2 regions of the Azotobacter salinestris genome follow, and region 1 is predicted to be linked to the other one. Evidence: predicted binding sites of a transcription regulator. Region 1 holds the regulator's gene; the other holds the start of a gene.
The links. The regulator LexA, encoded in region 1, represses DNA repair genes until DNA is damaged. The targets are predictions, from matches to a motif close to CTGTNTNNNNANACAG.
Positions count from the first base shown of each region.

Region 2: a site for LexA is predicted at 13,275-13,290, ahead of recN (DNA repair protein RecN). Genes of this name have one in related genera too.

Region 1 covers NZ_CP045302.1:1,376,688-1,392,831, reverse strand. Annotated here, with positions in the region: gene fadB (fatty acid oxidation complex subunit alpha FadB) at 1-163, shown strand, start outside; gene fadA (acetyl-CoA C-acyltransferase FadA) at 176-1,351, shown strand; gene GCU53_RS06540 (DUF1653 domain-containing protein) at 1,440-1,673, shown strand; gene topA (type I DNA topoisomerase) at 1,932-4,538, shown strand; gene GCU53_RS06530 (DUF6586 family protein) at 4,677-5,201, shown strand; gene GCU53_RS06525 (hypothetical protein) at 5,288-5,521, shown strand; gene sulA (SOS-induced cell division inhibitor SulA) at 5,589-6,059, opposite strand; gene lexA (transcriptional repressor LexA) at 6,068-6,676, opposite strand; gene GCU53_RS06510 (TetR/AcrR family transcriptional regulator) at 7,054-7,776, shown strand; gene GCU53_RS06505 (L,D-transpeptidase) at 7,822-8,346, shown strand; gene nagZ (beta-N-acetylhexosaminidase) at 8,356-9,354, shown strand; gene GCU53_RS06495 (S-methyl-5'-thioinosine phosphorylase) at 9,364-10,101, shown strand; gene GCU53_RS06490 (CsiV family protein) at 10,165-10,689, opposite strand; gene mfd (transcription-repair coupling factor) at 10,702-14,151, opposite strand; gene GCU53_RS06480 (glyceraldehyde-3-phosphate dehydrogenase) at 14,311-15,759, shown strand; gene GCU53_RS06475 (Na(+)-translocating NADH-quinone reductase subunit A) at 16,067-16,144, shown strand, end outside.
Region 2 covers NZ_CP045302.1:1,810,679-1,826,822, forward strand. Annotated here, with positions in the region: gene folP (dihydropteroate synthase) at 1-91, opposite strand, end outside; gene ftsH (ATP-dependent zinc metalloprotease FtsH) at 101-2,011, opposite strand; gene rlmE (23S rRNA (uridine(2552)-2'-O)-methyltransferase RlmE) at 2,169-2,792, opposite strand; gene yhbY (ribosome assembly RNA-binding protein YhbY) at 2,879-3,193, shown strand; gene greA (transcription elongation factor GreA) at 3,312-3,788, opposite strand; gene carB (carbamoyl-phosphate synthase large subunit) at 3,785-7,006, opposite strand; gene carA (glutamine-hydrolyzing carbamoyl-phosphate synthase small subunit) at 7,043-8,179, opposite strand; gene dapB (4-hydroxy-tetrahydrodipicolinate reductase) at 8,367-9,170, opposite strand; gene dnaJ (molecular chaperone DnaJ) at 9,252-10,379, opposite strand; gene dnaK (molecular chaperone DnaK) at 10,496-12,424, opposite strand; gene grpE (nucleotide exchange factor GrpE) at 12,567-13,127, opposite strand; gene recN (DNA repair protein RecN) at 13,315-14,988, shown strand; gene fur (ferric iron uptake transcriptional regulator) at 15,066-15,470, opposite strand; gene GCU53_RS08640 (outer membrane protein assembly factor BamE) at 15,563-16,078, shown strand; gene GCU53_RS08645 (RnfH family protein) at 16,109-16,144, opposite strand, start outside.

The DNA.
Region 1 (16,144 bases):
CGGCTTCCCGCCCTTCCGCGGCGGTGCGCTGCGCTACATCGACGCCCTGGGTGTCGCCCGCTTCGTCGAGCTGGCCGACCGTCACGCCGAACTGGGCCCGCTGTACCAACCGACCGAAAAACTGCGCGAAATGGCCCGCCAGGGCCGGACGTTCTTTGCCTGAGGGGGCCGAGTCATGAGTCTGAATCCGAAAGACGCCGTCATCGTCGACTTCGCCCGTACCCCGATGGGCCGCTCCAAGGGCGGCATGCACCGCCATACCCGCGCCGAGAACCTCTCGGCGCACCTCATCACCCAGTTGCTGGCGCGCAACCCGCAGATCGATCCGGCGGAAGTCGAGGACGTGATCTGGGGCTGCGTCAACCAGACCCTGGAGCAGGGCTGGAACATCGCGCGCATGGCTTCGCTGCTGACACCGATCCCGCACAGCAGCGGCGCACAGACCGTCAACCGCCTCTGCGGCTCCTCGATGAGCGCGTTGCACACCGCGGTGCAGGCGATCCAGACCGGCAACGGCGAGGTGTTCGTGGTCGGCGGCGTCGAGCACATGGGGCATCTGCCGATGACTCACGGGGTCGACCCGAACCCGAAGCTGTCCCTGCAGGTGGCCAAGGCCGCCGGGATGATGGGGCTGACCGCCGAGATGCTGGCGATGATGCACGGCGTGAGCCGCGAGCAGCAGGACGCCTTCGCCCTGCGCTCGCACCAGCGGGCGCACCGCGCCACGGTCGAGGGCCACTTCGCCGAGGAGATAGTGCCCATCGAGGGCCATGACGAGCACGGCCTGCTGCGGGTCTTCGAGCAGGACGAGACGATCCGCCCGGACACCACCCTGGAGGGGCTGGCCAAGCTCAAGCCGGTGTTCAACCCGAAGAGCGGCACCGTCACCGCGGGCAGCTCCTCGCAGATCACCGACGGCGCCTCCTGCATGATCGTCATGTCCGGCCAGCGCGCCCGCGACCTGGGCCTCCAGCCGCTGGCCGTGGTGCGCGCCATGGCGGTGGTCGGCGTCGATCCGTCGATCATGGGCTACGGTCCGGTGCCGGCCACCCAGAAGGCGCTGGCGCGGGCCGGGCTGTCCATGGCCGACATCGACTTCGTCGAGCTCAACGAGGCCTTCGCCGCCCAGGCCATTCCGGTGCTCAAGGACCTCAAGCTGCTCGATCTGCTGGACGACAAGGTCAACCTGCACGGCGGCGCCATCGCCCTGGGCCATCCCTTCGGTTGCTCCGGGGTGCGGATTTCCGGCACCCTGCTGAACATCATGCGCCAGAGGGGCGGCACCCTGGGGCTGGCGACCATGTGCATCGGCCTCGGCCAAGGCATCGCTACCGTCTTCGAGCGCGTCTGAAATCGCTCGACAACCTCGCGACTGGGGCCCTGTGCCCCGGTTCCGCTTTCCCGCGTCTCTTCGGCGCATCCATCACCTAGAGAACGCCATGACTGTACAACCCGGGCTCTACCGGCATTACAAGGGGGCCGAATACCGCGTGCTCGGCGTGGTCCGGCATTCCGAGACCGAGGAGGAACTGGTGCTCTACCAGGCCCTGTACGGCGATTTCGGGCTCTGGGTCCGGCCGCTGGCCATGTTCACCGAAAGCGTCGAGGTTGACGGTCGTCAGATGCCGCGCTTTGCTTTGATTCGGGCGGACGCCCCGGCTTTTCCGGCATAAGTACGGGCGTTCCGCCCTTGACCGCGTGTCGGCGGCCACTATATATAGCGCCGAGCTGGAGCCTTGCGGTCGGTTGAGTGAATCATTTTCGGCGTCCGAGGCCCCGATACTGCGTTGCCACTCCTCGCCATGGCCCGGCTATGGCCCCGTCACAGCGCCTTGTCTCGGAATTTCCCTCGGCCGAACCTGCATTCAAGCACCGGCCTGTCAGGCAGACGCTCCCCGCTTTCATCTTTCGAATTAGGAACACTCCGATCCATGGGTAAATCGCTGGTCATCGTGGAATCCCCGGCCAAGGCCAAGACCATCAACAAGTATCTGGGCAGCCAGTACGTGGTGAAGTCGAGCATCGGCCATATCCGTGACCTGCCCACCAGCGGCTCGGCCAGTACCGCCAAGGAGCCTGCCAAGCGGGCCAAGGGCACGGCCGAGGGGCCGGCGCTGTCGCCCAAGGAGAAGGCCAAGCGCCAGCTGTTCGCGCGCATGGGGGTCGATCCCGAGCACGGCTGGAAAGCCCATTACGAGATCCTGCCGGGCAAGGAGAAGGTGGTCGACGAGCTGCGCCGCCTGGCCCGGGAGGCCGACACCATCTACCTTGCCACCGACCTGGACCGCGAGGGGGAGGCCATCGCCTGGCACCTGCGCGAATCCATCGGCGGCGACGAGGAGCGCTACAAGCGCGTGGTGTTCAACGAGATCACCAAGAAGGCGATCCAGGAAGCCTTCGCCCAGCCGGGCGAGCTGGACATCAACCGGGTCAATGCGCAGCAGGCACGGCGCTTTCTCGACCGGGTGGTCGGCTACATGGTTTCGCCGCTGCTCTGGCAGAAGATCGCCCGCGGCCTGTCCGCCGGCCGCGTGCAGTCGGTGGCGGTGAAGCTGATCGTCGAGCGCGAGCGGGAGATCCGCGCCTTCATCCCGGAGGAGTTCTGGGAGGTCCATGCCGACCTGGGTACCGCCCGTGGCGACAAGGTGCGCTTCGAGGTGGCCAGGGAGAAGGGCGAAGCCTTCCGCCCGCTCAACGAGGCCCAGGCCATGGCCGCGCTGGAGAAGCTCAAGGCCTCCAGCTACAGGATCGTCAAGCGCGAGGACAAGCCGACCCGCAGCAAGCCCTCGGCGCCCTTCATCACCTCGACCCTGCAGCAGGCGGCGAGCAACCGCCTCGGCTTCTCGGTGAAGAAGACCATGATGATGGCCCAACGCCTGTACGAGGCCGGCTACATCACCTACATGCGGACCGACTCCACCAACCTTTCGGCCGACGCCCTGACCATGGCGCGCGGCTTCATCGAGGGCGAGTTCGGCGCGAAATACCTGCCGGCCCAGCCCAATGTCTACACCAGCAAGGAGGGCGCCCAGGAGGCCCACGAGGCGATCCGCCCCTCCGACGTCAACCTGCGGCCGAACCAGCTGTCGGGCATGGAGCGCGACGCCGAGCGGCTCTACGAGCTGATCTGGCGCCAGTTCGTCGCCTGCCAGATGCCGCCGGCCGAATACCTGTCGACCAACGTCAGCGTCCAGGCCGGCGATTTCGAGCTGCGCGCCAAGGGCCGCATCCTCAAGTTCGACGGCTACACCCGCGTGCTGCCACAGCAGGCCAAGCCCGGCGAGGATGACGTGCTGCCGGACATGGCCGAGGGCGAGGGCCTCGATCTGCTCGGGCTCGACCCCAGCCAGCACTTCACCAAGCCCCCGGCGCGCTTTAGCGAGGCCAGCCTGGTCAAGGAAATGGAAAAGCGCGGGATCGGCCGGCCGTCCACCTACGCGGCGATCATCTCGACCATCCAGGAGCGCGGCTACGTAACCCTGCAGAATCGCCGCTTCCATTCCGAGAAGATGGGCGAGATCGTCACCGAGCGGCTCGGCGAGAGCTTCGCCAACCTGATGGACTACGGCTTCACCGCCAGCATGGAGGAGCACCTGGACGACATCGCCCAGGGCGAGCGCGACTGGAAGAACCTGCTCGACGAGTTCTATGGCGATTTCAGGAAGAAGCTGGAGCTCGCCGAGTCCAGCGAGGCGGGCATGCGTGCCAACCAGCCGACCCTGACCGACATCCCCTGTCGCGAATGCGGCCGCCCGATGATGATCCGCACCGCCTCGACCGGCGTGTTCCTCGGTTGCTCGGGCTACAGCCTGCCGCCCAAGGAGCGCTGCAAGGCGACCATCAACCTGATCCCGGGCGACGAGATCGCCGCGGACGACGAGGGCGAGTCCGAGTCGCTGCTGCTGCGCCACAAGCGCCGCTGCCCGAAGTGCGGCACGGCGATGGACGCCTATCTGCTCGACGAACAGCATAAGCTGCACATCTGCGGCAACAACCCGGACTGCTCCGGCTACGAGATCGAGGAAGGCCAGTACCGCATCAAGGGCTACGAGGGACCCAGCCTGGAGTGCGACAAGTGCGGCAGCGAGATGCAGCTCAAGACCGGCCGTTTCGGCAAGTTCTTCGGCTGCACCAATGCCGCCTGCAAGAACACCCGCAAGCTGCTGAAGAGCGGCGAGCCGGCGCCGCCGAAGATGGATGCGGTGAAGATGCCGGAGCTGCGCTGCGAGAAGGTCGACGACGTCTATGTGCTGCGCGATGGCGCCTCCGGTCTGTTCCTCGCCGCCAGCCAGTTCCCGAAGAACCGCGAGACCCGTGCGCCGCTGGTCCTGGAGCTGCTTCCGCACCGTGACGAGATCGATCCGAAGTACCACTTCCTGCTGGAGGCCCCGCCCCGGGATCCGGAAGGCCGCCCGGCGGTGATCCGTTTCAGCCGCAAGACCAAGGAGCAGTACGTGCAGAGCGAGATCGAAGGCAAGCCCAGCGGCTGGCGCGCCTTCTATCAGGACGGCCGCTGGGTGGTCGAGGACAAGCGCTGATCCTTGCTATCTGCCGTGCTTTCCCGGCGGATGGGCTCTTGCCGTCGGGGGCAGCAGGTGCGGTTCGCACCGCGGGTCCATAATTGATTGCACTTTGACCCGTTATCCAGTGGCTGTCTCGAATCGGAGGGCGCCTGCATGGCCCACGAACTTTATACACGCACCAATCAGAAACTCTATTTCGCCGGCCTGGCGCTGGCCTCGCTGCGCCAGGCGGAGGAAAGCCGGGCGCTGAATGCCCAGGCGCAGGCCATGGCGGAGCGCGAGGCGGTGCTTTTTCACCTGTATGGTGCCCTGCTGGGGCTGTGCCATGAAATCGCTGGCTTCTATCGCCTGCCCGAGGCTGGCGCGCCGCAGGTCGAGCGCTTCCTGAACGCCGAGCTGCTGCGTGCGGCTCCCAGTCCGGAGCTGGCGGAGTTGGTGGAGCTGGCCAGCCAGCCGGAAACCTGGCTGGCCGAACTGCTGGGCCAATACGCCCGGCTGTTCCAGCCACCGCAGGCGCCGAAAAAGGCCAAGGTCGATCCACGACTGCCATTGATCGATGCGGTGAGCCTGGACGAGGAGGAGGCGACGCCGGCTCTGGACGCCGCACAGCTGGAGCAGTGGCGACAGTCGCTCAAGGAGCTGGCTCTGCGCTTTCGCGAGTCCCTGACCGAGTGCTGACGCGGCAGGGGAGGGGAAGCCATCCAGGGATGCCCAGGATCGACTGTTACATTACAATGTCCAGCCTTTTCCATGAGCAGAGCCCTATGCCTACGTCCTTTCTCGAAATTGTCGAACTGCCCGATGGGCGCATCGCCTTGCGTCGTGCCGATGACGAGGAAGAACTGGTCATCCTCGACTTTTCCGAAAGCGCGAAGAACTTTCTGCAGGGGCACCACATCGAGGTGGCCAAGGCCATGCTGAACGTGGGCGTGCAGCTGGCCGGACGTCTGGCCGAGGGCGACTTCGAAAGCGACGAGCTGCCGCGGGTGCTGCACTGAGACCGAATGCGCCCGTGAGCGCGGGCGATCGTGCGGCCGACTCCTTTTCGCCGCCTGCTGGTAGGCCTCAGCCCAGGCGGATGTTCAGGCTATGGGCTCGGCCGATCCGTGCAGCCTGACGCAGCCGATGCCTGATCGGCCGGCTCACCTGGCTCAGCCAACTGACCACCGTATGACTGCGCCCCAGGCGCAGGACTTCGCACGCCAGCTCGCTCGGCTCCTGCTCTCTTGAGGGGTGCAGCAGAAGAATCCGCTCGCGATTCAGGCCTGCCTCGCGCAGCCAGCCATGGCTCAGGTTGGCAGGGGGGGCTACCAGGGTCAGCCAGCGTCCGTCGTTGCCTTGGCTCAGCTCGCGCAGCATGGGGGCGAGCAGGAACAGGCATTGACCGGCATCGCCACGCAGGCTGAGTTCACTGAAGGGTTCCGTTTGTCTGGCCGGAGGCGATCCTGGCGTTTCCTCCCCATCGCGGCAGGACGGCCGGACCAGAGCCGCTTCGAACGACATCAACTGCGAATTCGGCGGCTGCGGGAGCTGCATGGTTCCTCCTAGCGGCGTATCACGCCGACACTCAATCCTTCGATGGTCAGATCCTGCTCGTTCAGGTCGATTTCGAGCGGGGCGAATTCAGGGTTCTCGGCGATCAGCCAGACCTTGTCCCCTTCGCGCTTGAAGCGCTTGACCGTGACCTCGTCGTTGAGGCGCGCCACCACGATCTGGCCGTTGCGTGCCTCGCGGCAGGTGTGCACGGCCAGCAGGTCGCCGTCGTAGATGCCGACATCCTTCATGCTCATGCCCTGCACCCGCAGCAGGTAGTCGGCGCGGGGATGGAAGAAGTCCGGATTGATCTGACAGGTTTCCTCGATGTGCTGCTGGGCGAGGATCGGTGCACCGGCCGCGACCCGGCCGACGACGGGCAGACTGGCCGGTTCGCTGTCGACTTCGCTGCCGGGAATGCGGATGCCGCGGGAGGCGCCCGGGGTCATTTCGATCGCGCCCTTGCGGGCCATCGCCTTGAGATGCTCTTCCGCCGCGTTGGGCGACTTGAAGCCGAGTTCCCTGGCGATTTCGGCCCGGGTCGGCGGATAGCCGTTCTCCTCCAGGCAGCGCTTGATGAAGGCGAGAATTTCGACTTGGCGAGGCGTCAGTTTGTACATGGAGGCTGCTCTGTCTTTTTATCCAGTCACTGGGATTATATACAGTGTCGTTTGACTGGCAACCTCTCGATTCAGGTTATGTGAAAACTGCTGCGCTCGACCATGCCGCATTGAAGTCGGGTCGGGTGCGGCGTCCCCGAGTGCTCATTTACAGTACGTGAACTGCGCTTCTTCGCCGGATCGACTCGCTGCGCCCGCCCTGCGGGCCGGCCTCCGGCTGTTACTCCGCCTCGCTGCGTTGCACCTTGCCGGGCCTTCGCTCGCCATGTTTTCACAGGGTCCGGATTGAGGCTTTGGCACTCCCGGCGCAGTCCGGTGCTCGAATTGAAATACAATGGCGGCTACAAACGACAGGGTCGTCACCCGGCGGAGGACGCATGCCCCACTCGGAAACAGTCGAGCGCATCCTGGAGGCTGCCGAGCTGCTGTTCGCGCAAAGGGGATTCGCCGAAACCTCGCTGCGGCTGATCACCAGCAGAGCTGATGTCAATCTGGCGGCGGTGAACTACCACTTCGGCTCGAAGAGTGCGCTCATCGAGGCGGTCTTCTCCCGGGTGCTCGGTCCCTTCTGTGCCGGTCTGGAGCGTGAGCTGGATCGCCGTCAGTCTGTAGGCATGAGCCTCGAGGAGCTTCTGGAGGTCACTATCGCACAGGTGCAGGCAGCGCGCCCGCGCAGCGGCATGGCCATCTTCATGCGTCTGCTCGGCCTGGCCCTGGGCCAGGGGCAGGAGCACCTGCGGCGCTATCTCGAGGACACCTACGGCAAGCTCTTCCGGCGCTACCTGCTGCTGCTGGAGGAGGCGGTGCCGGGGATTCCGCCGCTGGAGCTGTTCTGGCGCACCCATTTCATGCTCGGCGCAGCCACCTTCAGCCTATCGGGTATCGATACGCTGTGTGCTTCCGCCTCGGAGCGCTTTGAGGTGCAGACCTCCAGCGAGCAGGCATTGCGCCTGCTGGTGCCCTTTCTCGCCGCCGGCATGCGCGCCGGAAGTGCCATCGAGGATCCGCAATTGGTCAATGCCCGGCCCAGGCCGCGTGGCAAGGCGGTGCAGTCCTCCAGGAGCGCGGCTCGTCCCGTTCCGCCCGAGGCGGACGAGTAGCGGGGCGGTGGGCGGCAACGTCCCGATCGGCTAAGCTAGCGGCCCATGCGATTTCTCGATCTTCTTCATGTTTCCCTGGCGGATCAGGCGCTGTACGGTTTTGCCGACGGCCGCCTGCTCCTGCGCCTGGCGGTTTCCACCGCCCTCAACGGCCCCGGCGAGCAGTCCGGTTCCGGATGCACGCCGCGCGGACTGCATCAGGTGCGCGCCAGGATCGGCGAGGGGCTGCCGGCGGGAGCCGTGCTGCGCGGGCGGCGCTGGACCGGCGAAGTCTGGACGCCGGAGCTGCACGAAGCCTTTCCCGGCCGCGACTGGATCCTCACCCGGATCCTCTGGCTGAGCGGCTGCGAAATCGGGCGCAACCGGCTCGACGCGGTCGACACCTTCCGTCGCTACATCTATCTCCACGGCACGCCGGACAGCGAACCCATGGGAGTGCCGCGCTCCCACGGCTGTGTGCGCCTGCGCAATGCCGATCTGCTGGAGCTCTACCCGCGCGTCCCCCTGCACTGTCGCGTGCGGATCGAAGAAGCGCCGTGCCCCGATTGGGCGGCGGCCGATCTCACTTAAGGATTTTTCATGCAAGGCTCTTTGATGCTGGACATCGCCGGCACCTGGCTGACCGCCGAGGATCGCCATGTGCTGCGTCAGCCCGAGGTGGGCGGTCTGATTCTGTTCGCCCGCAATATCGAGCACCCGACCCAGGTCCGTGAGCTTTGCGCGGCGATCCGTGCCGTGCGTCCCGATCTGCTGCTCGCCGTCGATCAGGAGGGCGGCCGCGTGCAGCGCCTGCGCCAGGGCTTCGTTCGCCTGCCGGCGATGGGGTCGCTGGCCGGCCATGAGGCGGCCGAGCGGCTGGCCGAGGAATGTGGCTGGCTGATGGCCAGCGAGGTGCTGGCGGCAGGACTGGACTTCAGTTTCGCGCCGGTGCTGGATCTCGATTACGGGCGCAGCACGGTGATCGGTTCGCGCGGCTTCGCCGGCGATCCGAAGATGGTCGTCCGTCTGGCCGGGGCCTTCGTCCGCGGCATGCACGTCGCCGGCATGGCCGCCACCGGCAAGCATTTCCCCGGACATGGCTGGGCGGAAGCCGATTCCCATGTGGCCATTCCCACCGACGAACGCAGCCTCGAGGCGATCCGCAGCCAGGACCTGCTGCCCTTCCAGAAGCTCGGCGGGCAGTTGGAGGCGGTGATGCCGGCGCACGTCATCTATCCGCAGGTGGATGCGCAGCCGGCCGGCTTCTCCCGCCGCTGGCTGCAGGACATCCTGCGCGGCGAGCTGGGCTTCGACGGGGTGGTGTTCAGCGACGACCTGTCGATGGCTGGCGCCCATGTGGCCGGCGATGCGGCGGAACGGATCGAGGCGGCGCTCGCCGCCGGCTGCGACATGGGGCTGGTGTGCAACGACCGGGCGGCGGCCGAACTGGCCCTGTCCGCCCTGCAGCGCCTCGGCGTGCGACCGGCGCCGCGCCTGGCGCGGATGCGCCGGCGGGCCCTCCCGGGGATCGACTACAAGCAGAACCCACGCTGGCTGCGCGCGCTCGAGAGTCTGCGCCAGGCCCGGCTGATCGATTGAGGAGATGAAATGACGGTCCATGCGATCATAGGCGGTACCGGTCTGACCCAGCTGGAAGGATTGAGCATCCATCAGTCCCTGGCGCTGGAGACGCCCTATGGCGCCCCTTCGGCGGACATCCTGCGCGGCGAGTACGCCGGCCGCGAGGTGCTGTTCCTGGCTCGCCATGGCCACCCGCACCGCATCCCGCCGCATCGGGTCAACTACCGGGCCAACCTCTGGGCGTTGCGCCAGGCCGGCGCCACGACGATCCTGGCGGTCAATGCCGTCGGTGGCATCCATGCGGCGATGGGCACCGGGCACTTCTGCGTGCCGCACCAGATCATCGACTACACCTTCGACCGGAGACACACCTACTTCGAGGACGATCTCGACACCGTCACCCATGTGGATTTCAGCCATCCCTACGACGAGCCCCTGCGCCAGCAGCTGGTCGCGGCCCTGGCCGCCGAAGGCTGTGCCTTCAGCGGGCATGGGGTCTATGGCTGCACCCAGGGGCCGCGTCTGGAGACTGCCGCCGAGATCGCCCGCCTGGAGCGGGACGGCTGCGACATCGTCGGCATGACCGGCATGCCTGAGGCGGTACTGGCCCGCGAGCTGGAGCTGCCCTACGCCTGTCTGGCGCTGGTGGTGAATCCGGCGGCGGGCAAGAGTGCCGCCCTGATCACCATGGACGATATCGAGCGTGCCCTGGGCGCGGGCATGGGCAAGGCCAGGGCTGTGCTCGGGCGTGTGCTGGCAGCCTGAGCCGCGTTCGAGGCCTGAAAGCGAAAGGGACCGCTGCGGCGGTCCTTTTTCGTTCTGCGCAGGTCAGCGCGGGGTGATCAGGATCAGCAGGCCCAGGTTGCCGTGATCGAGAAAGGTGAGCTGGCCGGGGGAAACGCGACCCGTCTGCTTCAGGCGTTCGCTGCCGGCGAGAAAGCCGGTGTTGTCGAAGCGATTGATCCAGAATTCCGCCGCGACGTCCATGTAACGGCCCTGGGTCAGGCTCAGCGTGCCTTCGATGGGGTAGTGGCCGTGACGCTCCTTGCCATCGCTCAGGGCCATCCGGCTCGGTGCGCCGCCCAACTGCTGCTGCCAGGCCTTGTGCAGCAGTACCTTGTAGCCTTCGGTTTTCGATAGCTTGGCCGCCTGTTCTTCCAGGGTCGGGGTCCGGCGATTCGTATCGTTCAGGGTTTGTGCGCCAGTGGCCCAGTTCTCCGCCGGCGGCTGGCCGGCGAGCAGCAGATCGCCGGGCTGGCGGAACAGGATCAATTCGATCTGATACAGCCCCTCGGCAAACGCAGCGGGAGCGAGCAGGGCGAACAGCAGGGGAAGCAGGCGTAGCGCACGCATGGGGGTCTGTCCTTAAGCGGATGGCGGAGTCAGGCGCTCGAGCAGCGCCTCGAGGGTGTTGAAGCGTTCTTCCGGGCGCTCCATGGGGATCTGGAACTTGAGCAGGGTGGCGCCTTCGAATTTGTAGCGGTTCGGCTGGCTCTGGATCAGCTTGATCAGCACCAGGGGATCGACGCAGGTATGGGCGGCGAACTCGATGCGCCCGCCCTGGGGGCCGGCATCGATCTTGGCGATACCGAGCTGCTCCGCCTGCAGCTTGAGCTGCGTCAGGCGCATCAGGTGCTTGGTCGGCTCGGGCAGCAGGCCGAAGCGGTCGATCATTTCCACCTGCAGCTCCTTGAGTTCTTCCGCGTCGGCCGCCGAGGCGATGCGCTTGTAGAGGATCAGGCGGGCGTGCACGTCCGGCAGGTAGTCTTCGGGGATCAGCGCCGGAATCCGCAGGTTGATGTCCGGGCCGCCGCCCAGCGGCTGCTCCAGGTTCGGCTGCTCGCCCTTGCGGATGGCCTTGACCGCGCGCTCGAGCATTTCCATGTAGAGGGTGAAGCCGACTGCCTGGATCTGCCCGCTCTGGCCTTCGCCGAGCAGCTCGCCGGCGCCGCGGATCTCCAGGTCGTGGGTGGCCAGGACGAAGCCGGCGCCGAGGTCCTGGGCGCCGGCGATGGCCTCCAGGCGCTTCTGCGCGTCCTCGGTCATCTGCTTGCGCGGCGGGGTAAGCAGGTAGGCGTAGGCCTGGTGGTGGCTGCGGCCGACCCGGCCGCGCAGCTGGTGCAGCTGGGCCAGGCCGAACTTGTCGGCGCGCTCGATGACGATGGTGTTGGCGCTGGGCACGTCGATGCCGGTTTCGATGATGGTCGAGGCCACCAGCACGTTGAAGCGCTTGTGGTAGAAGTCGCTCATCACCTGTTCGAGTTCGCGTTCGCGCATCTGCCCGTGGCCGATGGCGATGCGCGCCTCGGGCACCAGTTCGGCCAGCTCGCGGGCGCACTTGTCGATGGTCTTCACCTCGTTGTGCAGGTAGTAGACCTGCCCACCGCGCAGTAGCTCGCGCAGCAGTGCCTCGCGGATCAGCGTGTTCTGCTGCTCCATGACGAAGGTGCGCACCGACAGCCGGCGTGCCGGCGGAGTGGCGATGATCGACAGGTCGCGCATGCCGGCGACGGCCATGTTCAGGGTGCGCGGGATCGGCGTGGCGGTCAGGGTGAGGATGTCCACCTCGCTGCGCAGGGCCTTGAGCTGCTCCTTCTGGCGCACGCCGAAGCGGTGCTCCTCGTCGATGATGACCAGGCCCAGGTTCTTGAACTCGACGTCGTCCTGCAGAAGCTTGTGGGTGCCGATGACGATGTCGATCTTGCCCTCGGCCAGCGCGGCGATGGCGCCTTCGACATCCTTGGCCGACTTGAAACGGCTCATCACCTCGACCTTCACCGGCCAGTCGGCGAAGCGGTCACGGAAGCTGTTGTAGTGCTGCTGGGCGAGCAGGGTAGTAGGCACCAGCACGGCGGCCTGCCGGCCGCTGTGCACGGCGATGAAGGCGGCACGCATGGCCACCTCGGTCTTGCCGAAGCCGACGTCGCCGCAGACCAGGCGGTCCATCGGCCTGGGCGCCAGCATGTCGGCGCGCACCGCGTCGATGGCCGCCTGCTGGTCGGGGGTTTCTTCGAAGGGGAAGCTGGCGCTGAAGGCTGCGTAGTCGGCGGCCGGGTCCTTGAAGGCGAAGCCTGCGCGGGCGGCGCGGCGGGCATAGATGTCGAGCAGCTCGGCGGCGACGTCGCGGACCTGCTCGGCGGCCTTGCGCTTGGCCTTCTGCCATTGCTCCGAGCCCAGCCGGTGCAGCGGGGCGAGGGCGTCGTCGCTGCCGGTATAGCGGGCGATCAGGTGCAGGTTGGCCACCGGCACGTAGAGCTTGGCTTCCTCGGCATATTCGAGCATGAGGAACTCGGCGGCCTGGCCCTCGACCTCCAGGGTGACCAGGCCGCGATAGCGGCCGACGCCGTGGTCGATGTGCACCACCGGTGCGCCCTCTCGCAGTTCGGTGAGGTGCTTGATGACGTTGTCGCCGCCCTCGCGCACCTTTTCCCGGCGCCGGCGCTGCATGACCCGCTGGCCGAACAGCAGGCTCTCCGTGACCAGCGCCAGAGCGGGCTGCTCGAGCAGCAAGCCATCGTCCAGCGGGGCGATGGCGATGGCCAGGCGCTCCGCGCTGGCGAGAAAGCCCGGCCAGCCGTCGACGTTCTGCGGGCGCAGGTTCAGGCGTGCGAGCAGTTCCAGCAGCACCTCGCGGCGCCCGGCCGACTCAGCGGTGAACAGCACGCGGCCGGGAAACTCGCCGAGGAAGTCGGCCAGGGCCGCCAGTGGCTGGCTGGCCTTGGCATCCAAGGCCAGCGACGGCAGGTGGCGCGCGGGCAGGCGCTCGCGACCGACGCCGGGTTCGATCTCTTCGGCCGAGACGATCACCCGCGGCCGGTCCTTCAGCCGGGCGAAGCAGTCCTCCACCGGCAGGAACAGCTCGGCGGGCGGCAGCAGCGGGCGTTCCGGATCGAGGCGACGCTCCTCGTAGCGGTTGCGCACGTCGCTCCAGAAGTTCTCGGCGGCCTGTTCGATGCCGGGCAGGGAGAACACCTGGGTGGTGGACGGCAGGTAGTCGAAGAGGGTGGCGGTTTCCTCGAAGAACAGCGGCAGGTAGTACTCGATGCCGGCCGGGGTGATACCGCTGGCGAGGTCCTGATAGATCGGGCAGCGGCGAAAGTCGACGTCGAAGCGCTCGCGGAAGCGGGCGCGGAAGGTGGCGACCGCCTCCTTGCGCAGCGGGAATTCGCGGGCTGGCAGCAGGCGGATCGACTCGACCTTGTCGATCGAGCGCTGGGTCTCCGGGTCGAAGGTGCGCAGGGTCTCGATTTCGTCGTCGAACAGGTCGATGCGGTAGGGCCGCTCGCTGCCCATGGGAAAGAGGTCGATCAGTGCGCCGCGCACGGCGAATTCGCCGTGTTCGTAGACGGTCTCCACGCAGCGGTAGCCGGCCGCTTCCAGGCGCTGGCGCATCTGCTCCACATCGAGCCGCTGGCCGACGTCCAGCACCAGGCTGCTGCCCAGCAGGAAGGGCTTAGGCGCCAGGCGGTGCAGGGCGGTGGTGATCGGTACCACCAGCACGCCGTGGCTCAGTTCCGGCAGGCGGTAGAGGCTGGCGATGCGCTGCGAGACGATGTCCTGGTGGGGCGAGAAAAGGTCGTAGGGCAGGGTTTCCCAGTCCGGAAACTGCAGTACCGGGAGCCCGGGGGCAAAGAAGCGCAGTTCCTGTTCCAGGCGCTCGGCGCTCAGGCTGTCGGCGGTGAGAAGCAGGGTAAAGCGCTTGGCGGCGGCACTGGCGGCTTCGGCAATCGCCAGCGGGAGTGCCGTGCCCGGCAGGTTGCCCCAGTGTTGTTTGCCGGGGGCTGCCGGCAGGCTCGGAAGACGCAGTACGGACACGAAGAGGCGTGGCTCCGGGGAAAAATTGATATCCGGCCGATTGTAACTATCCGCGTGCTTTGCTGTCAGTGTTTCATCCGCTGTTGATTGCCGGCCTGTGCCGGCATGGTCATAATGTAGTCATTTTTATTAGCCCCTACACGTAAGAAGGTGTCGCCCGTGAATCAGAAGCCCGACCAGTGTCTTGGTGAATGGATTGACCGTGAAGCGCTCGCAGAGGCGATGATCCCGCTGATTGGCCAGCTCTACCGCAACAACAACGTGGTGACCTCGATCTTCGGCCGCAGCCTGATCAACCGCTCCGTCATCGCGATCCTCAAGGCCCATCGCTTCGCCCGCCATCGCCAGACCGACGAGGCCGAGCTCTCGGTGCACGAGACCTTCCCGATCCTCAAGGCGATGAGCGAGCTGAAGCTCGGTGCCGCCTCCGTCGACCTGGGCAAGATGGCCGCCAAGTACAAGGAAGGCGCCGCCGGTCGCTCCGTCGAGCAATTCGTTCGCGATGAGCTGGCCGAGGTCGTCGGCAAGCAGAACAGCATCCAGCACAAGGGCACCGACGTGGTGCTGTACGGCTTTGGCCGCATCGGTCGCCTGCTGGCGCGCATCCTGATCCAGAAGACCGGCGGCGGCGACGGCCTGCGCCTGCGCGCCATCGTCGTGCGCAAGGGCGCCGACAACGATCTGGCCAAGCGCGCCAGCCTACTGCGCCGCGACTCGGTGCACGGTCCGTTCGAAGGCACCATCACCGTGGACGAGGAAAGCAACACCATCCTTGCCAACGGCAACCTGATTCAGGTGATCTACTCCAACGATCCGACTTCCGTCGACTACACCAAATACGGCATTCAGGACGCCATCGTAGTGGACAATACCGGCAAGTGGCGCGATGCCGAAGGCCTCGGCCAGCACCTGAAGTGCCCGGGCGCCGCCCGCGTGGTTCTGACCGCTCCGGGCAAGGGGGCGCTGAAGAACATCGTGCATGGCATCAACCATCGCGACATCACCGACGAGGACAAGATCATCTCCGCGGCTTCCTGCACCACCAACGCCATCGTGCCGGTGCTGAAGGCGGTGAACGACAAGTTCGGCATCATCAATGGTCACGTGGAGACCGTGCATTCCTACACCAACGACCAGAACCTGATCGACAACTTCCACAAGGGCAGCCGTCGTGGCCGTAGCGCTCCGCTGAACATGGTGATCACCGAGACCGGTGCGGCCACTGCCGCGGCCAAGGCTCTGCCGGAGCTGAAAGGCAAGCTGACCGGCAACGCGATCCGCGTGCCGACGCCGAACGTCTCCATGGCAATCCTCAACCTGAACCTGGAGAAATCCACCAGCCGCGACGAGATCAACGAATATCTGCGTCAGGTGGCCATGTTCTCCGATCTGCACAAGCAGATCGATTTCGTCAACTCGTCCGAGGTCGTGTCCACCGATTTCGTCGGCTCTCGCCATGCGGGCGTGGTGGATGCGGAAGCCACCATCTGCAACGACAACCGTGTCGTGCTCTATGTCTGGTACGACAACGAGTTCGGCTACAGCTGCCAGGTTGTGCGCGTGCTGGAGGACATGGCCGGAGTCAATCCGCCTGCCTTCCCCTGCTGATTTTCGCCTCGATCGCAGAACGGGAGCCTTCGGCTCCCGTTTTTGTTTTTTATGCATCCTGTTTTTCCATCTGCTCTGCATCCGCGGAAAGGCATAAGCAGGAAAAATTTCCTTTCAAGAAAATGTAAAAGAAACAAGTCCTTGGGTGGCCATCATCCAAGGGCGTCCTTATAATCGGGCGGATTTTTTGCCGGGATTCGGAAGCTGTGCAGCGTTGGAGCATGCGGTCCGCCGTTGATTGTTCCCCCGTTGGCGTTCTTTTGAGTCTTGTATTGTTCTTGAAATCAATGGGTTAGGTCTTAAACCTATGTTCAGAATCAAACAGGGGCTCGATTTGCCCATAACAGGTGAGCCGACGCAGCGCATAGAAGCTGCGAGACCGGTT
Region 2 (16,144 bases), 430 kb from region 1:
GCGTCACATTGAGAATCCCCATCACCTGGGGATGCGATAAATCAAGAACCCGGTTGCCACAAGGCAACCGGGTTGGGGACAACAAGGTCATCTTCAAGCCTTAATGTTCGCCAGCTGGCCCTCCGATTGGAGCCTCTGGCCGGCTGGCCCCATGGGAGGCCGGCGTTCCGGAGGCACCAGAACCACCCTGCCAGTCCTTCGGCTCGCGAACCGTGCGCCCGGCCATGATGTCGTCGATCTGATCGGCATCGATGGTTTCATACTTCATCAATGCCTCTGCCATCATGTCCAGCTTGTCGCGGTTATCCTTCAATAATCTGGTAGCCGTGGCATAGCACTGATCGATGACGCTGCGCACTTCCTGATCGATCAGCCTGGCAGTTTCCGCCGAGACGTTGGAGTGCTGGGCCCCTGCGGTGCGACCAAGGAACACCTCCCCCTCCTCCTCCGCATACATCAACGGTCCCAGCTTCTCCGAGAGCCCCCACTTGGTCACCATGTTCCGGGCAATCTGGGTAGCGCGCATGATGTCGTTGGATGCCCCCGTGGTGACCCCTTCGAAGCCCAGGGTCATCTCCTCGGCAATACGCCCGCCAAACAATGAGCAGATCTGACTGACCAATGCCCGCTTGGACAGGCTATAGCGATCTTCTTCCGGTAGGAACATGGTCACGCCCAAGGCACGCCCACGCGGAATGATCGATACCTTGTAGACAGGATCGTGCTCGGGCACCAGCCGCCCAACGATTGCGTGCCCCGCCTCGTGGTAGGCCGTATTGAGCTTTTCCTTCTCGGACATGACCATGGTCTTGCGCTCGGCGCCCATCATGATCTTGTCCTTGGCCAGCTCGAACTCGCGCATCTCCACGATGCGCTTGTTGGCACGCGCGGCGAACAATGAAGCCTCGTTTACCAGGTTAGCCAGGTCGGCGCCGGAGAAGCCGGGAGTACCGCGGGCAATGACTGCCGGATTGACATCCTCGCTCACCGGAACCTTGCGCATGTGCACCTTGAGGATCTGCTCGCGACCACGGATATCCGGCAGGCCAACCACCACCTGGCGATCGAAGCGACCAGGACGCAGCAGTGCCGGATCGAGCACATCGGGACGGTTGGTCGCCGCGATGACGATGATGCCATCGTTCATCTCGAAGCCATCCATTTCCACCAGCAACTGGTTGAGGGTTTGCTCCCGCTCGTCATGACCACCGCCGAGCCCGGCACCACGATGCCGACCGACGGCGTCGATTTCGTCGATGAAGATGATGCAGGGAGCATGCTTCTTCGCCTGATCGAACATATCCCGTACGCGCGAGGCGCCAACCCCGACGAACATCTCGACGAAGTCCGAACCGGAGATGGTGAAGAACGGAACCTTGGCCTCGCCGGCAATCGCCTTGGCCAGCAGCGTCTTGCCGGTGCCGGGCGGACCGACCATCAGCACGCCGCGGGGAATGCGTCCGCCGAGACGCTGGAACTTGCCCGGATCACGGAGGAACTCGACCAGCTCGCTGACCTCCTCCTTGGCCTCGTCACAGCCGGCGACATCGGCAAAGGTGGTCTTGACCTGATCCTCCGAGAGCAGACGCGCCTTGCTCTTGCCAAAGCTCATCGGACCGCCCTTGCCGCCCGCACCACCCTGCATCTGGCGCATGAAGAACATGAACACGGCAATAATCACCAGAATCGGGAAGCTGGCCACCAGCAGCTGCGACCAAATGCTCTGCTGCTCTGGCTGCTTGCCCTCGATCTGGACATTGTTGTCGATCAGATCGCCTATCAGGCCGCCATCCTGGATCGCCGGACGGATCGTCTTGAAGTTGTCGCCGTCTATCCGCTGGCCGGTGATGATGTAGCCATCCACGGTCACGCGCTCGACCTTGCCATCCTTGACCTGCTGGATGAAGTCCGAATAATTCAGCGTCTGCGGCTCGCTCGGATTGGTAAAGTTGTTCATCACGGTCACCAGAACGGCCGCGATGATCAACCACAGAATCAGGTTCTTTGCCATGTCGTTCAATTAACTACCCTCTGGGACGGAGCCAGTCCCTGTATGACGGCCGGTACAGCTACCCGCCTAACTTAATACACAACCCCCGACCCCGGCAGGCCTCTCTGTAACCCTTTGTGTGCCAGTCCCTCGGGCACGTGCATGGTCCATCAGCAGTCTAGGCTCCATGAAAGCCACGCGCGAGCAGATATTGTTCGCGAGAGCGGTCACGTGAGGAAAGTGGCTTGCGCATCTGCACCTTGTCGAAACTTTCGCGCACTTGTCGCAGATACTGGTCGAAACCTTCGCCCTGGAAGATCTTGATCAGAAAGTCGCCTCCCGGCCGCAGAACTCGTCCGGCCAGATCCAGCGCCAGCTCGCAGAGGTACATGGCCCGCGGCTGATCAGCCGCCTTCACCCCACTCATATTGGGGGCCATGTCGGAAATCACAAGATCGACCGGTTGCTCGCCAATCGCCTCGAGGAGTTGGGCAAACACCGCGTCATCGGTGAAGTCCCCCTGAATGAAGGTCACATCCGGGATGCTGTCCATTGACAGGATATCCGAGGCGATCAGGCGTCCCCGGTCGCCAATGACCCGACTGGTCACCTGCGACCAGCCGCCCGGCGCAGCCCCCAGATCGACCACGGTCATACCCGGCCGCAGAATGCGGTCCCTTTCCTGAATCTCCAGCAATTTGTAGCTGGCGCGCGAGCGGTAGCCGTCTCTTTGCGCCATCTTCACATAGGGATCATCGAAATGCTCTTTCAACCAACGATGACTAGTCTTGGATCGGGCCACGGGCACCTCGCGTTTGGCTGGGCGGCCCCGGGTCGCTCGGGTAGACTAGGCCGCTTTTCAACAAGATCGGACGCAGGGGTCAGATTATGGCGCTCACTCAGGAGCAGAAGAAACATTTCAAATCCATCGGCCATCACCTGAAGCCTGTTTTGATCGTGGCCGAAAATGGCGTGACCGAAGGCGTTCTGGCCGAGCTGGAGCGGGCCCTGAACGATCACGAATTGATCAAGGTGAAGATCAACCTCGCCGAGCGGGAAGATCGCCAGACGGTGATCGCCGAACTCTGCGCGGCGTCCGGAAGCGAACTCGCCCAAGTGATCGGCAAGGTTGCCCTGCTCTACCGCAAGAACCCGAAGCCGAACAAGAACCTCTCGAACATCAGTCGCTTCCTTCAGGCTTGATGTGAAGGGCGGGCCACCCCTCCGGCTTGCATACCGAAAGGGTGGCCATCCAGTACCAGACTGACGCTGCATCCCCAAGAGGCCAGCTCGAAAGCCCCCTTGGTACAGGGGCTCCGACTCAGATGTGACGGACCTCAATGATTTCGTATTCGACGGTACCGCTTGGCGTCTTAACCACCACCACGTCGCCCTCCTCCTTGCCTACCAGGGCACGGGCGATGGGCGAGCTGACCGACAGCTTGCCCTGCTTGATGTCGGCCTCATCGTCACCCACGATCTGGTAGACCACGGTTTCGTCGGTCTCGACGTTGGCAATCTCCACAGTAACGCCAAAAATCACCTTCCCGGAATGGGGAATGGTCGTCACATCGATGATCTGCGCATTCTGCAGACGTCCCTCGATATCGCGTATCCGCGCCTCGACCATGCCCTGCTGCTCCCGGGCAGCGTGGTATTCGGCGTTCTCCTTGAGGTCGCCCAACTCGCGCGCCTCGGCGATCGCCTGGGTGATCTGCGGACGCAGCTCGGTTTTCAGATGCTTGAGTTCTTCCTCCAGGGCGCGTGCGCCCTGGACAGTCATCGGAAATTTGGTCATGCGTTGATTCCTGCATGGAGATCCTGCAGACGGCGCACGGTCTTCTCGGGACCGAACTTGAGCGCTTCACAGATCGCCTGGCCACCGGCGATGGTGGTGGTGATGCAGATCTTGTGCTGCAGAGCGTTGCGACGGATCGAGAAGGAGTCGGCGATCGACTGACGTCCCTCGGTGGTGTTGATGATCAGGGTGACCTCGTCATTCTTGATCATGTCGACCACATGGGGGCGGCCCTCGGTCACCTTGTTCACCCGGCGGACCGGCAGGCCGGCAGCCTCGATCATTCGAGCGGTACCGGCAGTGGCCACCACTTCAAAGCCGAGGGCAACCAGATTGCGCGCCACGTCAGCGACGAACGGCTTGTCATCCTCTCGCACGCTGATGAAGGCACAGCCACCGGTCGGCAGGGTCTCGCTGGCGCCCAGTTGGGCCTTGGCAAACGCCTCGGCAAAACTGTCGCCGACTCCCATCACTTCGCCGGTGGACTTCATTTCCGGGCCGAGAATGGGATCGACGCCGGGGAACTTGGCAAACGGGAACACCGCCTCCTTGACGCTGAAGAACGGCGGAATGATTTCCTCGGTAAAACCGATTTCCCTGAGCGTCTTGCCAGCCATCACGCGGGCCGCAACCTTGGCCAGGGACTCGCCGATGCACTTGGAAACGAAGGGCACGGTGCGCGAGGCACGCGGGTTCACTTCCAGCACGTAGATGTCCTCTCCCTGCACGGCCATCTGCACGTTCATCAGACCGACCACGCCGAGTTCCAGGGCCATTTTCTTGACCTGCTCGCGAATATCGTCCTGGATGCGTGCCGGCAGCGAATAGGGCGGCAGCGAGCAGGCCGAATCGCCGGAGTGTACGCCGGCCTGCTCGATGTGCTGCATGATCGCGCCGATCACCACGTCCTTGCCGTCACAGACCGCATCGACGTCGACCTCGATGGCGCAATTGAGGAAGTGATCAAGCAGCACCGGGCTGTCGTTGGAGACCTGCACGGCTTCGCGCATGTAGCGCTTGAGCTCGTCCTCCTCATAGACGATCTCCATGGCTCGGCCGCCCAACACATAGGATGGACGCACCACCAGCGGATAGCCGATCACCTTCGAGGCGGCGATGGCCTCGTCCTCGCTGCGGGCGGTAGCGTTCGGCGGCTGGCGCAGGCTGAGGCGCTCGACCATGTGCTGGAAGCGCTCGCGGTCCTCGGCGCGGTCGATGGCGTCCGGGCTGGTACCGATGATCGGCACGCCAGCCTCTTCCAGGGCACGACAGATCTTCAGCGGAGTCTGGCCGCCGTACTGCACGATGACGCCCTTGGGCTGCTCGACACGGACGATCTCCAGCACATCCTCCAGGGTCACCGGCTCGAAATACAGGCGGTCGGAAGTGTCGTAGTCGGTGGAGACGGTTTCCGGGTTGCAGTTGACCATGATGGTCTCGTAACCGTCCTCGCGCATGGCCAGCGCAGCATGCACGCAGCAGTAATCGAACTCGATGCCCTGGCCGATGCGGTTCGGACCGCCGCCGATGACCATGATCTTGTCGCGGGACGACGGATTGGCCTCGCACTCTTCCTCGTAGGTCGAGTACATGTAGGCGGTGTCGGTGGCGAACTCGGCGGCGCAGGTATCGACACGCTTGTACACCGGCTGCACCTTGAGCTTCTGCCGGTGGCTGCGCAGGTTCTTCTCGGTCACGCCGAGCAGCTTGGCCAGGCGGGCGTCGGAAAACCCCTTGCGCTTGAGCTTCCACATCAGGTTGCGATCGATGCTGGAGAGACCGAGCGTCTTGACCTGCTCCTCTTCCTTGACCAGATCCTCGATCTGCACCAGGAACCAGGGATCGATCTTGGTCAATGCGAAGACATCATCGACGCTCTTGCCGGCGCGGAAAGCGTCAGCCACATACCAGATGCGCTCGGCACCCGGCACAGTCAGCTCGCGCCGGAGAATGCTCTCGGCCTCCGGATTGCCCAGATCCAGCTTGGGATCGAATCCGCTGACGCCCACCTCGAGGCCGCGCAGGGCCTTCTGCACCGACTCCTGGAAGGTGCGCCCGATAGCCATGACCTCGCCCACGGACTTCATCTGGGTGGTCAGGCGGGCGTCGGCCTTGGGAAACTTCTCGAAGGCGAAGCGAGGCACCTTGGTGACCACATAGTCGATGGCTGGCTCGAAGGAAGCGGGAGTACGGCCGCCGGTGATGTCGTTGGACAGCTCGTCGAGGGTATAGCCCACCGCCAGCTTGGCGGCGATCTTGGCGATCGGGAAGCCGGTGGCCTTGGAGGCCAGTGCCGAGGAGCGCGACACGCGCGGGTTCATCTCGATCACCACCATGCGGCCGTCGACCGGATTGATGCCGAACTGCACGTTGGAGCCGCCGGTTTCCACGCCGATCTCGCGCAGCACCGCAAGCGATGCATTGCGCATGATCTGGTATTCCTTGTCGGTCAGGGTCTGCGCCGGAGCCACGGTGATCGAGTCGCCGGTATGCACGCCCATCGGATCGAAGTTCTCGATCGAGCAGACGATGATGCAGTTGTCCTTCTTGTCGCGGACCACTTCCATCTCGTACTCCTTCCAGCCGATCAGCGACTCGTCGATCAAGAGCTCGCTGGTTGGCGAAAGGTCGAGACCCCGGGTGCAGATTTCCTCGAACTCTTCGCGGTTGTAGGCGATGCCGCCACCGGTGCCGCCCATGGTGAAGGACGGACGGATGATGCAGGGGAAGCCGACCTTGTCGAGCACGCCATAGGCCTCGTCCATGCTGTGGGCGATGCCGGAGCGCGGGCACTCCAGACCGATGGAGCGCATGGCCTTGTCGAAGCGCGAGCGGTCCTCGGCCTTGTCGATGGTATCGGCATTGGCGCCGATCATTTCGACGCCGAACTTGGCCAGCACGCCGTGCTTTTCCAGCGCCAGGGCGCAGTTCAGCGCGGTCTGGCCGCCCATGGTCGGCAGCAGGGCGTCGGGACGCTCCTTCTCGATGATCTTGGCCACGGTCTGCCACTTGATCGGCTCGATGTAGGTGGCGTCGGCCATGGCCGGGTCGGTCATGATGGTGGCCGGGTTGGAATTCACCAGAATGACGCGAAAGCCTTCTTCCTTCAGCGCCTTGCACGCCTGGGCGCCCGAGTAGTCGAACTCGCAGGCCTGACCGATGACGATGGGGCCGGCGCCGAGGATCAGGATGCTTTTAATATCTGTACGTTTTGGCATGGTCTCTCACACGAATCCGTTGATCTGTCGGCAGGCTCAGCGACGCTTGGCCATCTCGGCGATGAAGCGGTCGAACAGCGGCGCCACATCATGCGGGCCCGGGCTGGCTTCCGGGTGGCCCTGGAAGCTGAAGGCCGCCTTGTCGGTGCGCTCGATACCCTGCAGGGTGCCGTCGAACAGCGATTTATGGATCGCCCGCAGATTGGCCGGCAGCGTGCTCTCCTCCACGGCGAAGCCATGGTTCTGGCTGGTGATCATCACGGCGCCGGTGTCGAGGTCCTGTACCGGGTGGTTGGCGCCGTGATGGCCATGGCCCATCTTCACGGTCTTGGCCCCCGAGGCCAGGGCCAGCAACTGATGACCGAGGCAGATGCCGAATACCGGAATATCGGTCTCGAGGATTTCCTTGATCGCCTGGACCGCATAGTCGCACGGCTCGGGATCGCCCGGGCCGTTGGACAGGAACACACCGTCCGGATTCAGCGCCAACACCTCGCGGGCCGAGGTCTGTGCCGGCACCACGGTGAGGCGGCAACCGCGCGCCACCAGCATGCGCAGAATGTTCAGCTTGACGCCGAAGTCGTAGGCCACCACATGGTAGGGCAGCTTGCCGGCCGGAATTTCCGGGTGGTTGTCGGTCGCCAGCTCCCAGACGCTGGAGCGCCATTCGTAGGGCTCGGTGCAGCTGACCACCTTGGCCAGGTCCATGCCCTTGAGGCCGGGGAAGCTGCGCGCCAGTTCCAGGGCTCTTTCCTCGGTGGCGTCGTCACCCACCAGGATGCAGCCGCTCTGCGAGCCCTTCTCGCGCAGGATGCGGGTCAGGCGGCGGGTATCGATGTCGGCGATGGCCACGCAGCCGTTTTCTTTGAGGTAGTCCGGCAGCGACTGCTTGCTGCGCCAGTTGCTGGCCAGCAGCGGCAGATCGCGGATGATCAGGCCGGCCGCCCACACGCGATCGGATTCGGCATCTTCCGGCGTAGTGCCGGTGTTGCCGATGTGCGGATAGGTCAGGGTGACGATCTGCTGCGCATACGAAGGATCGGTGAGGATTTCCTGATAGCCGGTCATGGCAGTGTTGAACACCACCTCGCCGATGGTCTGTCCATCAGCGCCGATGGATTCGCCACGAAAGATGCTGCCATCAGCAAGGGCGAGAATGGCTGGCTTAGTCAAGAAGACCTCCGTAAATCAAGCCTGAAGGGCATACGCAGGTTGTAAAAAAGCGGAATGACGTGTAAACACATCATCCCGCTCTTTTTCAAATTGTCTGCGTGCTTTTAGTAGACACATTGGAATCCTAGGGTACAGGAAAAGGCTTTTCCGGTCCAGCAACCCACCATTCCACTCAGTCTTTTCAACGTCAACGCAGCGCGAGCACGTCCTGCATGTCGTACAGTGCCGGGCTGCGTTCCTCCAGCCAGAGCGCGGCGCGTACCGCTCCCTTGGCGAAGGTCATGCGGCTGGACGCCTTGTGGGTGATCTCGACCCGCTCCCCCTCAGCGGCGAACAGGACCGTGTGATCGCCGACGATATCGCCGGCACGCACCGTGGCGAAGCCGATGGTTTCCCGCGCCCGGGCCCCGGTCTGACCTTCGCGGCCGTATACCGCCACCTTCTGCAGGTCGCGCCCCAAGGCGCTGGCCACCACCTCTCCCATACGCAGGGCGGTGCCGGACGGTGCATCGACCTTGTGCCGATGATGGGCTTCGATGATTTCGATATCGACCTCGTCGCCCAAGACCCGCGCCGCAGTATCCAGCAACTTCAGACACAGGTTGACACCGACGCTGAAGTTGGCGGCAAAGACGATCGGAATCTCCCGGGCCGCCTCGCTCAGCAATTGCCGCTCGTCGGCCGAAAAGCCGGTGGTACCGATCACCATGGCCTTGCCGGCCTGGCGGCAGATTTCCAGGTTCTTCAGGGTCACGGTCGGATGGGTGAAATCGATCAGCACATCGAACTCGTCCAGCACCGCGGTCAGATCGCCCGACAAGGGCACGCCGATCCGCCCCAGACCGGCCAGCTCGCCAGCATCCCCCCCCACCAGGGTGCTGTCCGGCCGCCCGACGGCCGCCGCCAGGCAGGCTCCCGGGGCTTGCCGCACCGCCTCGATCAAGGCCTTGCCCATGCGCCCGGCGGCGCCCATCACTGCAATACGTCGCATAACATCAGCCTCAAGCTACAAGCCCAAACCTGCAGGCCGGCGGCAGCCTCATCGAATTTGCCGCCAGCCCGCAGCCAGGAGTTACAAATCGTCGAAAAAGCGCTTCACGCCCTCGAACCAGCCGCTGGCCCTGGGCGAATGGCTGCTGTTGCCCTGCAAACTGCCGCGGAACTCCTCGAGCAGTTCGCGCTGGCGCTTGCTCAGATTGACCGGCGTTTCCACCACCACCCGGCACATCAGGTCGCCAGCCGCGCCGCCGCGTACCGGCGCCACCCCCTTGCCGCGCAGACGGAACAGCTTGCTGGTCTGGGTGCCCTCCGGGATCTTCAGCTTGACCCGGCCATCAAGGGTCGGCACCTCCAACTCGCCGCCGAGCGCCGCATCGGCGAAGCTGATCGGCACCTCACAGTACAGGTGCTTGCCGTCGCGCTGGAAGATCGGGTGTTCGCGGACACTGACCACCACATAGAGATCGCCGGGCGGTCCGCCCAGGGTACCGGCCTCGCCCTCGCCGGCCAGACGGATGCGATCGCCGCTGTCGACCCCGGCCGGCACCTTCACCGACAGAGTCTTGTGCTCCTCCACACGCCCCTGGCCATGACAGTCCGGACAGGGATCGGCAATCATCTTGCCGCTGCCGTGGCAGCGCGGGCAGGTCTGCTGCACCGAGAAGAAGCCCTGCTGCATGCGCACCTGACCGATGCCGCCGCAGGTCGTACAGGTGACCGGCGTGGTGCCCTTCTTCGCACCGCTGCCATCGCAGGTCTTGCAGTGCACCAGGGTCGGCACGCGGATGGTCACCGTGGTGCCGCGGACCGCCTCCTCCAGGTTGAGCTCAAGGGTGTAGCGCAGATCGCTGCCGCGCTGCGGCCCGCCACGGGCACCGCCGCGTCCGCCCCCGAAGAAATCGCTGAACACGTCACCGAAGATATCGGAGAAGTTGGCTCCACCGGCACCGAAACCGGCGCCTCCCCCCATGCTCTGATCGACCCCGGCATGACCGTACTGGTCGTAGGCCATCCGCTTGCCTGAATCGGAGAGCACCTCGTAGGCCTCGTTGACCTCCTTGAACTTCTCCTCGGCCGACTTGTTGTCGGGATTGCGATCAGGGTGGTACTTCATCGCCAGACGGCGGTAAGCCTTCTTCAGCTCCGCTTCGTCAGCCCCCCGCTCGACCCCCAGCACCTCGTAATAGTCACGCTTCGCCATAAATCTCATGAACTCCGGATTCGTCTGCCCCAGACACGCCGACGCGGGAGCAAGCCCCCGCGTGGCGGTTCAGGCCCCCCGCAGGCGACGGGCCGGGACGAAAGCAAGCGTGCTGCTTACTTGTTGCCCTTGCTGTCCTTGACCTCTTCGAACTCGGCGTCCACCACGTCGTCCGCCGAGGCCTTGGCCTTCTCGCCGCCTTGGGCAGCCGCCTCGCCGGACTCGGCCTGCTCGGCATACATCTTCTGCGCCAGCGGAGTGGTGGCCTGGGACAGAGCGTTCATCTGGGACTCGATCCGGGACTTGTCGTCGCCCTTGAGCGCCGCCTCCAGATCAGCGATCGCTTTTTCGATGCCAACCTTCTCGTCCGCGCCGACCTTGTCACCTGCCTCGGAGATCATCTTGCGGGTGGCATGTACCAGCTGATCGCCCTGGTTACGCGCGGAAACCAGCTCCTCGAACTTGCGGTCTTCCTCGGCATTGGCCTCGGCGTCACGCACCATCTGCTGGATCTCATCCTCGGACAGGCCGGAGTTGGCCTTGATCACGATGGACTGATGCTTGCCGGTGGCCTTGTCCTTGGCGGACACGTGCAGGATACCGTTGGCGTCGATGTCGAAGGTGACCTCGATCTGTGGCACGCCGCGCGGTGCCGGCGGAATGTCGGCCAGGTCGAAACGGCCCAGCGACTTGTTCTGCGCGGCCTGCTTGCGCTCGCCCTGCAGCACGTGAATGGTCACGGCGCTCTGGTTGTCATCCGCGGTGGAGAACACCTGCGACTTCTTGGTCGGAATGGTGGTGTTCTTCTCGATCAGCGGCGTCATCACGCCACCCAGGGTCTCGATGCCCAGGGTCAGCGGAGACACGTCGAGCAGCAGCACGTCCTTCACGTCACCGGCCAGCACCGCACCCTGGATGGCGGCGCCCATGGCCACGGCCTCGTCCGGGTTGACGTCCTTGCGCGGCTCCTTGCCGAAGAACTCGGCAACCTTCTGCTGCACCAGCGGCATGCGGGTCTGACCGCCGACCAGGATCACCTCGTCGATCTTGCTCACGTCAATGCCGGCGTCCTTCAGGGCAATGCGGCACGGCTCGATGGTGCGCTGCACCAACTCCTCGACCAGGGATTCCAGCTTGGCACGGGTCACCTTGACGTTGAGGTGCTTCGGACCGGTCTGATCGGCGGTGATGTACGGCAGGTTGACGTCGGTCTGCTGGCTGGAGGACAGCTCGATCTTGGCCTTCTCAGCGGCCTCCTTCAGGCGCTGCATGGCCAGCGGGTCGCCCTTGAGGTCGATGCCGCTCTCCTTCTTGAATTCGTCGACGAGGTAGTCGATCAGGCGGATGTCGAAGTCCTCACCACCCAGGAAGGTGTCGCCGTTGGTGGCCAGCACCTCGAACTGGTGCTCGCCGTCGACCTCGGCGATTTCGATCACCGACACGTCGAAGGTACCGCCGCCCAAGTCATAGACGATGATGGTGTGATCGCCCTTGGCCTTGTCCATGCCGTAGGCCAGCGCTGCGGCAGTCGGCTCGTTGATGATGCGCTTGACGTCCAGACCGGCGATGCGGCCGGCGTCCTTGGTGGCCTGACGCTGGCTGTCGTTGAAGTAGGCCGGCACGGTGATCACCGCCTCGGTGACCGGCTCGCCGAGATAGTCCTCGGCGGTCTTCTTCATCTTCTTCAGCACTTCGGCGCTGATCTGCGGCGGAGCCATCTTCTGGCCCTTCACTTCGACCCAGGCATCACCGTTGTCGGCCTTGACGATCTTGTACGGGACCAGCTTGATGTCCTTCTGCACCACATCTTCTTCGAAGCGGCGGCCGATCAGGCGCTTGACCGCATACAGGGTGTTCTGCGGGTTGGTCACCGCCTGGCGCTTGGCCGACTGACCGACCAGGGTTTCGCCGTCATTGCTGTAGGCGATGATCGACGGTGTGGTGCGCGCACCTTCCGCGTTTTCGATGACCTTGGCCGTCCCGTTCTCCAGCACAGCCACGCAGGAGTTGGTGGTGCCCAGGTCGATACCGATGATTTTTCCCATGTTCATTCTCCGAAACTTGATTCAACAGGCCACCGAAAGGCCCCTGCGCTAATCGTTCCACTGGCTCGCCGCCGTGCCGCAAAGGCCAGGCGCGAAAACCGATAAATACATGCCCCTACAGATGGGGGCGGGCTGCCCCATTTCAAGCCTGCTCGTCGTTCGAAGGCACCGGCGCCTTGCTGACCACCACCATCGCCGGACGCAGCAGGCGACCGCTGAGCAGATAGCCCTTCTGGAACACCTTGAGCACACTGCCTGGCTCGGCGCTGTCGCTTTCCTCCATGGCCATCGCCTGATGGTGCTCGGGATTGAAGGGCTCACCGTGTGGATCGAGCTGCTCGAGCTGATAGCGCTTGAGAACGTCATGGAACATCTTCAGGGTCAGCTCCATGCCTTCACGCATCGGTCGAATCGACTCGTCGGACGGATCGGACAGCTCGATACCGCGCTCGAGACTGTCGACCACCCCCAGCAGATCCTGGGCAAAACGCTCGAGAGCGAACTTGTGTGCCTTCTCCACATCCTGCTCGGCACGCCGACGCACGTTCTGCAGCTCCGCCGCGGCGCGCAAGGCCTGATCCTGGGCAGCAGCCAGCTGCTCTTCCAGCGCCTGCACGCGAGCAACCAGGTCCTCGCCGGCAGGGACACCCTCGGCGGCCGGCGTCTCCGGTGCCTGGTTATCGAGGTTCTGTTCGTCAGCCATGCATCTCTCCTTTCAAACAAAAAGCAGCCACGGGCGCGGCTCGTGTTTCTGCCGCCCTATATGGGGATGCAATCCGGCGCTTCAAGAGGCCTTGTGCAGTCCATCCGCATTTCGCGCACGGGCATGTTGTCGGCACAAAACCGACTACTGTATATATGCACAGAAAACGCATCCCGGGAGCCTTGCCATGCTGGTGCACCTGTCGATCCACAACTACGCCATCGTCGAACACCTGGACCTCGAACTGGACGCGGGCATGACCGTCATCACCGGCGAGACCGGCGCCGGCAAGTCGATCATGCTCGATGCCCTCGGCCTGGCCCTGGGCGATCGGGCCGACAGCGGCGCCGTGCGGCCCGGTGCGGACAAGGCTGACATCCTCGCCAGTTTCGATCTGACGACGATCCCCGAAGCACAGACCTGGCTCGCAGAGCGAGACCTAGAGCGCGGAAGCCCGTGCATCCTGCGCCGGGTGATCACCGCCGAAGGCCGCTCGCGCGCCTATATCAACGGCACACCCTGCCCGCAGGGCGACCTCAGGGCACTCGGCGAACTGCTGATCGACGTCCATAGCCAGCACGAACACCAGTCCCTGCTGAAGAACGACATTCAGAGGCGCCTGCTCGACGAATACGCCGGCGCCAGCGACCTCGCCCGCCAGGTACGACTGGCCGCACAGCGCTGGCGACAGACCCGCCAGGAGCTGGAAAGACTGAGCAGCGCCGGCGACGAGCAGCGCGCCCGCCAGCAACTGCTCAGCTACCAGTTGGAGGAGTTGGAGAACCTCGCCCTCGGCGACCATGAGCTGGAAGAGCTGGAGCAGGAACACAAGGCCCAGACCAATGCAGAGCATCTGCTCGGCAGCTGCCGCCAGGTCATCGACCTGTGCAGCGAGAACGATGCCGGCAACGTGCTCTCCGCCCTGACCGCCAGCCTGCAGCGCCTGACCGGCCTACAGGCCCAACCCGGCCCGCTCGGCGAGGCGATCAACCTGCTGGCCAGCGCGCAGATCCAGGTCGAGGAGGCCGTCGGCGAGCTGAACCGCTTTCTCGATCACTTCGACATCGACCCGCAGCGCCAGCAACGCATCGAGGAGCGTCTCGATGCCATCTACAGCCTGGCACGCAAGCACCGCATCCAGCCGTACGAGCTGATCCCCCTGCAGCAACGGCTGCTGGATGAGCTGTCCGGATTGAACGCGGACGACGAAACCCTCGAGCGACTCGCACAGGAGCTGGCAGCCTACGAACGGCATTATCAGGAAAAGGCCGTGGAGCTCGGCGAGCTTCGACGGCAGGCGGCTACCCGCCTGGGCATGGCCGTCGAGCAGCAGATGCAGCGCCTGGGCATGCCTGGCGGGCGCTTTGCCATCGAGCTATCCCCATCCACCTCGAGCGAGCCTCATCCCCACGGACTCGAGCAGGCCGAATTCCTGGTCAGCGCCAACCCCGGCCAACCCTTGAAACCCCTGGCCAGGGTCGCCTCGGGCGGCGAGCTGTCGCGCATCAGCCTGGCGATCCAGGTGATCACCGCCCAGACTTCGCGCACGCCGACCCTGGTCTTCGACGAGGTCGACGTCGGCATCGGCGGCCCGACCGCCGAAGTGGTCGGCCAGCTCCTGCGCCAGCTCGGCGAGCTCGGCCAGGTGCTGACCGTCACCCACCTGCCCCAGGTGGCCGCCCAGGGCCATCGCCACCTCTTCGTGCACAAGGCGCGCGGAGTCGACGAAACCCGCACGGCAGTCACCCTTCTCGAGGGCGATCCTCGCATCGAAGAGCTGGCCCGCATGCTGGGCGGGCTCGAGCTGACCGAGGAGTCCCTGGCCCACGCACGCCGCATGATCGGCAGCGCCCAGGCCTGAGCAACACTGCCTGCCGGCCGATGCAAAAAAGGCGACCAACCGGTCGCCTTTCCACTGATGAAAGAGGCTGTCCGACCTCAGGATTTCTTGCGCACGTAGAGCACCAGGTTGTGGTCGACCAGCTCGAAGCCGTGTCGCTTGACGATTTCCCGCTGCAGCTTTTCGATATCCGGATCGTAGAACTCGATCACCTCGCCGGAATCCACGCACACCATGTGGTCGTGGTGACCGCTGTCGGCCAGCTCGAACACCGCATGTCCGCCATCGAAATTATGGCGCACCACCAGCCCAGCCGCCTCGAACTGGGTCAGCACCCGATAGACCGTCGCCAGCCCCACGTCTTCTCCGGCCTCCATCAACGCCTTGTAGACATCCTCCGCACTCATGTGGCGATGCCCGGCGGAATCGAGCATCTGCAGGATCTTGACGCGCGGCAGGGTAACTTTCAGACCGGCTTTACGCAGTTCGTTATTTTCAACCATGGTCGGCTTTCTTGCTGCTGCTTCGCAGCCTCCTTCAATGCGGGTATTATCAGGGATTCGTTGCCCCAGCAGATAGCGGAACTCTCCCAGCAATGCAAAACACCAAGCTCATGCTGACCAGTCTACCCCTCGTGGGCCTGCTCGCTCTTGCCGGCTGCACGATTCCCGGGGTGTACAAAATCGACATTCAGCAGGGCAATGTCGTGACGCAGGACATGATAGACCAGTTGCGCCCCGGAATGACCCGCCGGCAAGTCCGGTTTGTCATGGGAAGCCCGCTGATCACCGATACCTTCCATCCGAATCGCTGGGATTATCTGTACAGCATCAAACCCGGCGGCGGCCAGCGGCTGCAGGAGCGGGTCAGCCTGGTGTTCGACAGCAACGACCTGCTGGTCGGCCTGGCCGGCGACTTCCTCCCCGGCGTCACACGCGAAGAAGAGATCATGGGAGGCAGTGGCGGCACTGTCATCAGAAGGGCGCCGAGCGGGGAGGGCGAAAAGCCGATCAAGCCCGGCTCCCTGCTCGAGGAGATCCAGCGCGAAGTGGACGAGGCGGAAAGCGAACCCGTACCGACGCCGGAACCCTTGGACCCCAGCCCGCAATAGGCCGACCGGTCCGCAGGCCTCCAGAAGCCCCTACTCTGGCGCTCCCTCGTCCGCCTTGACCCTGGC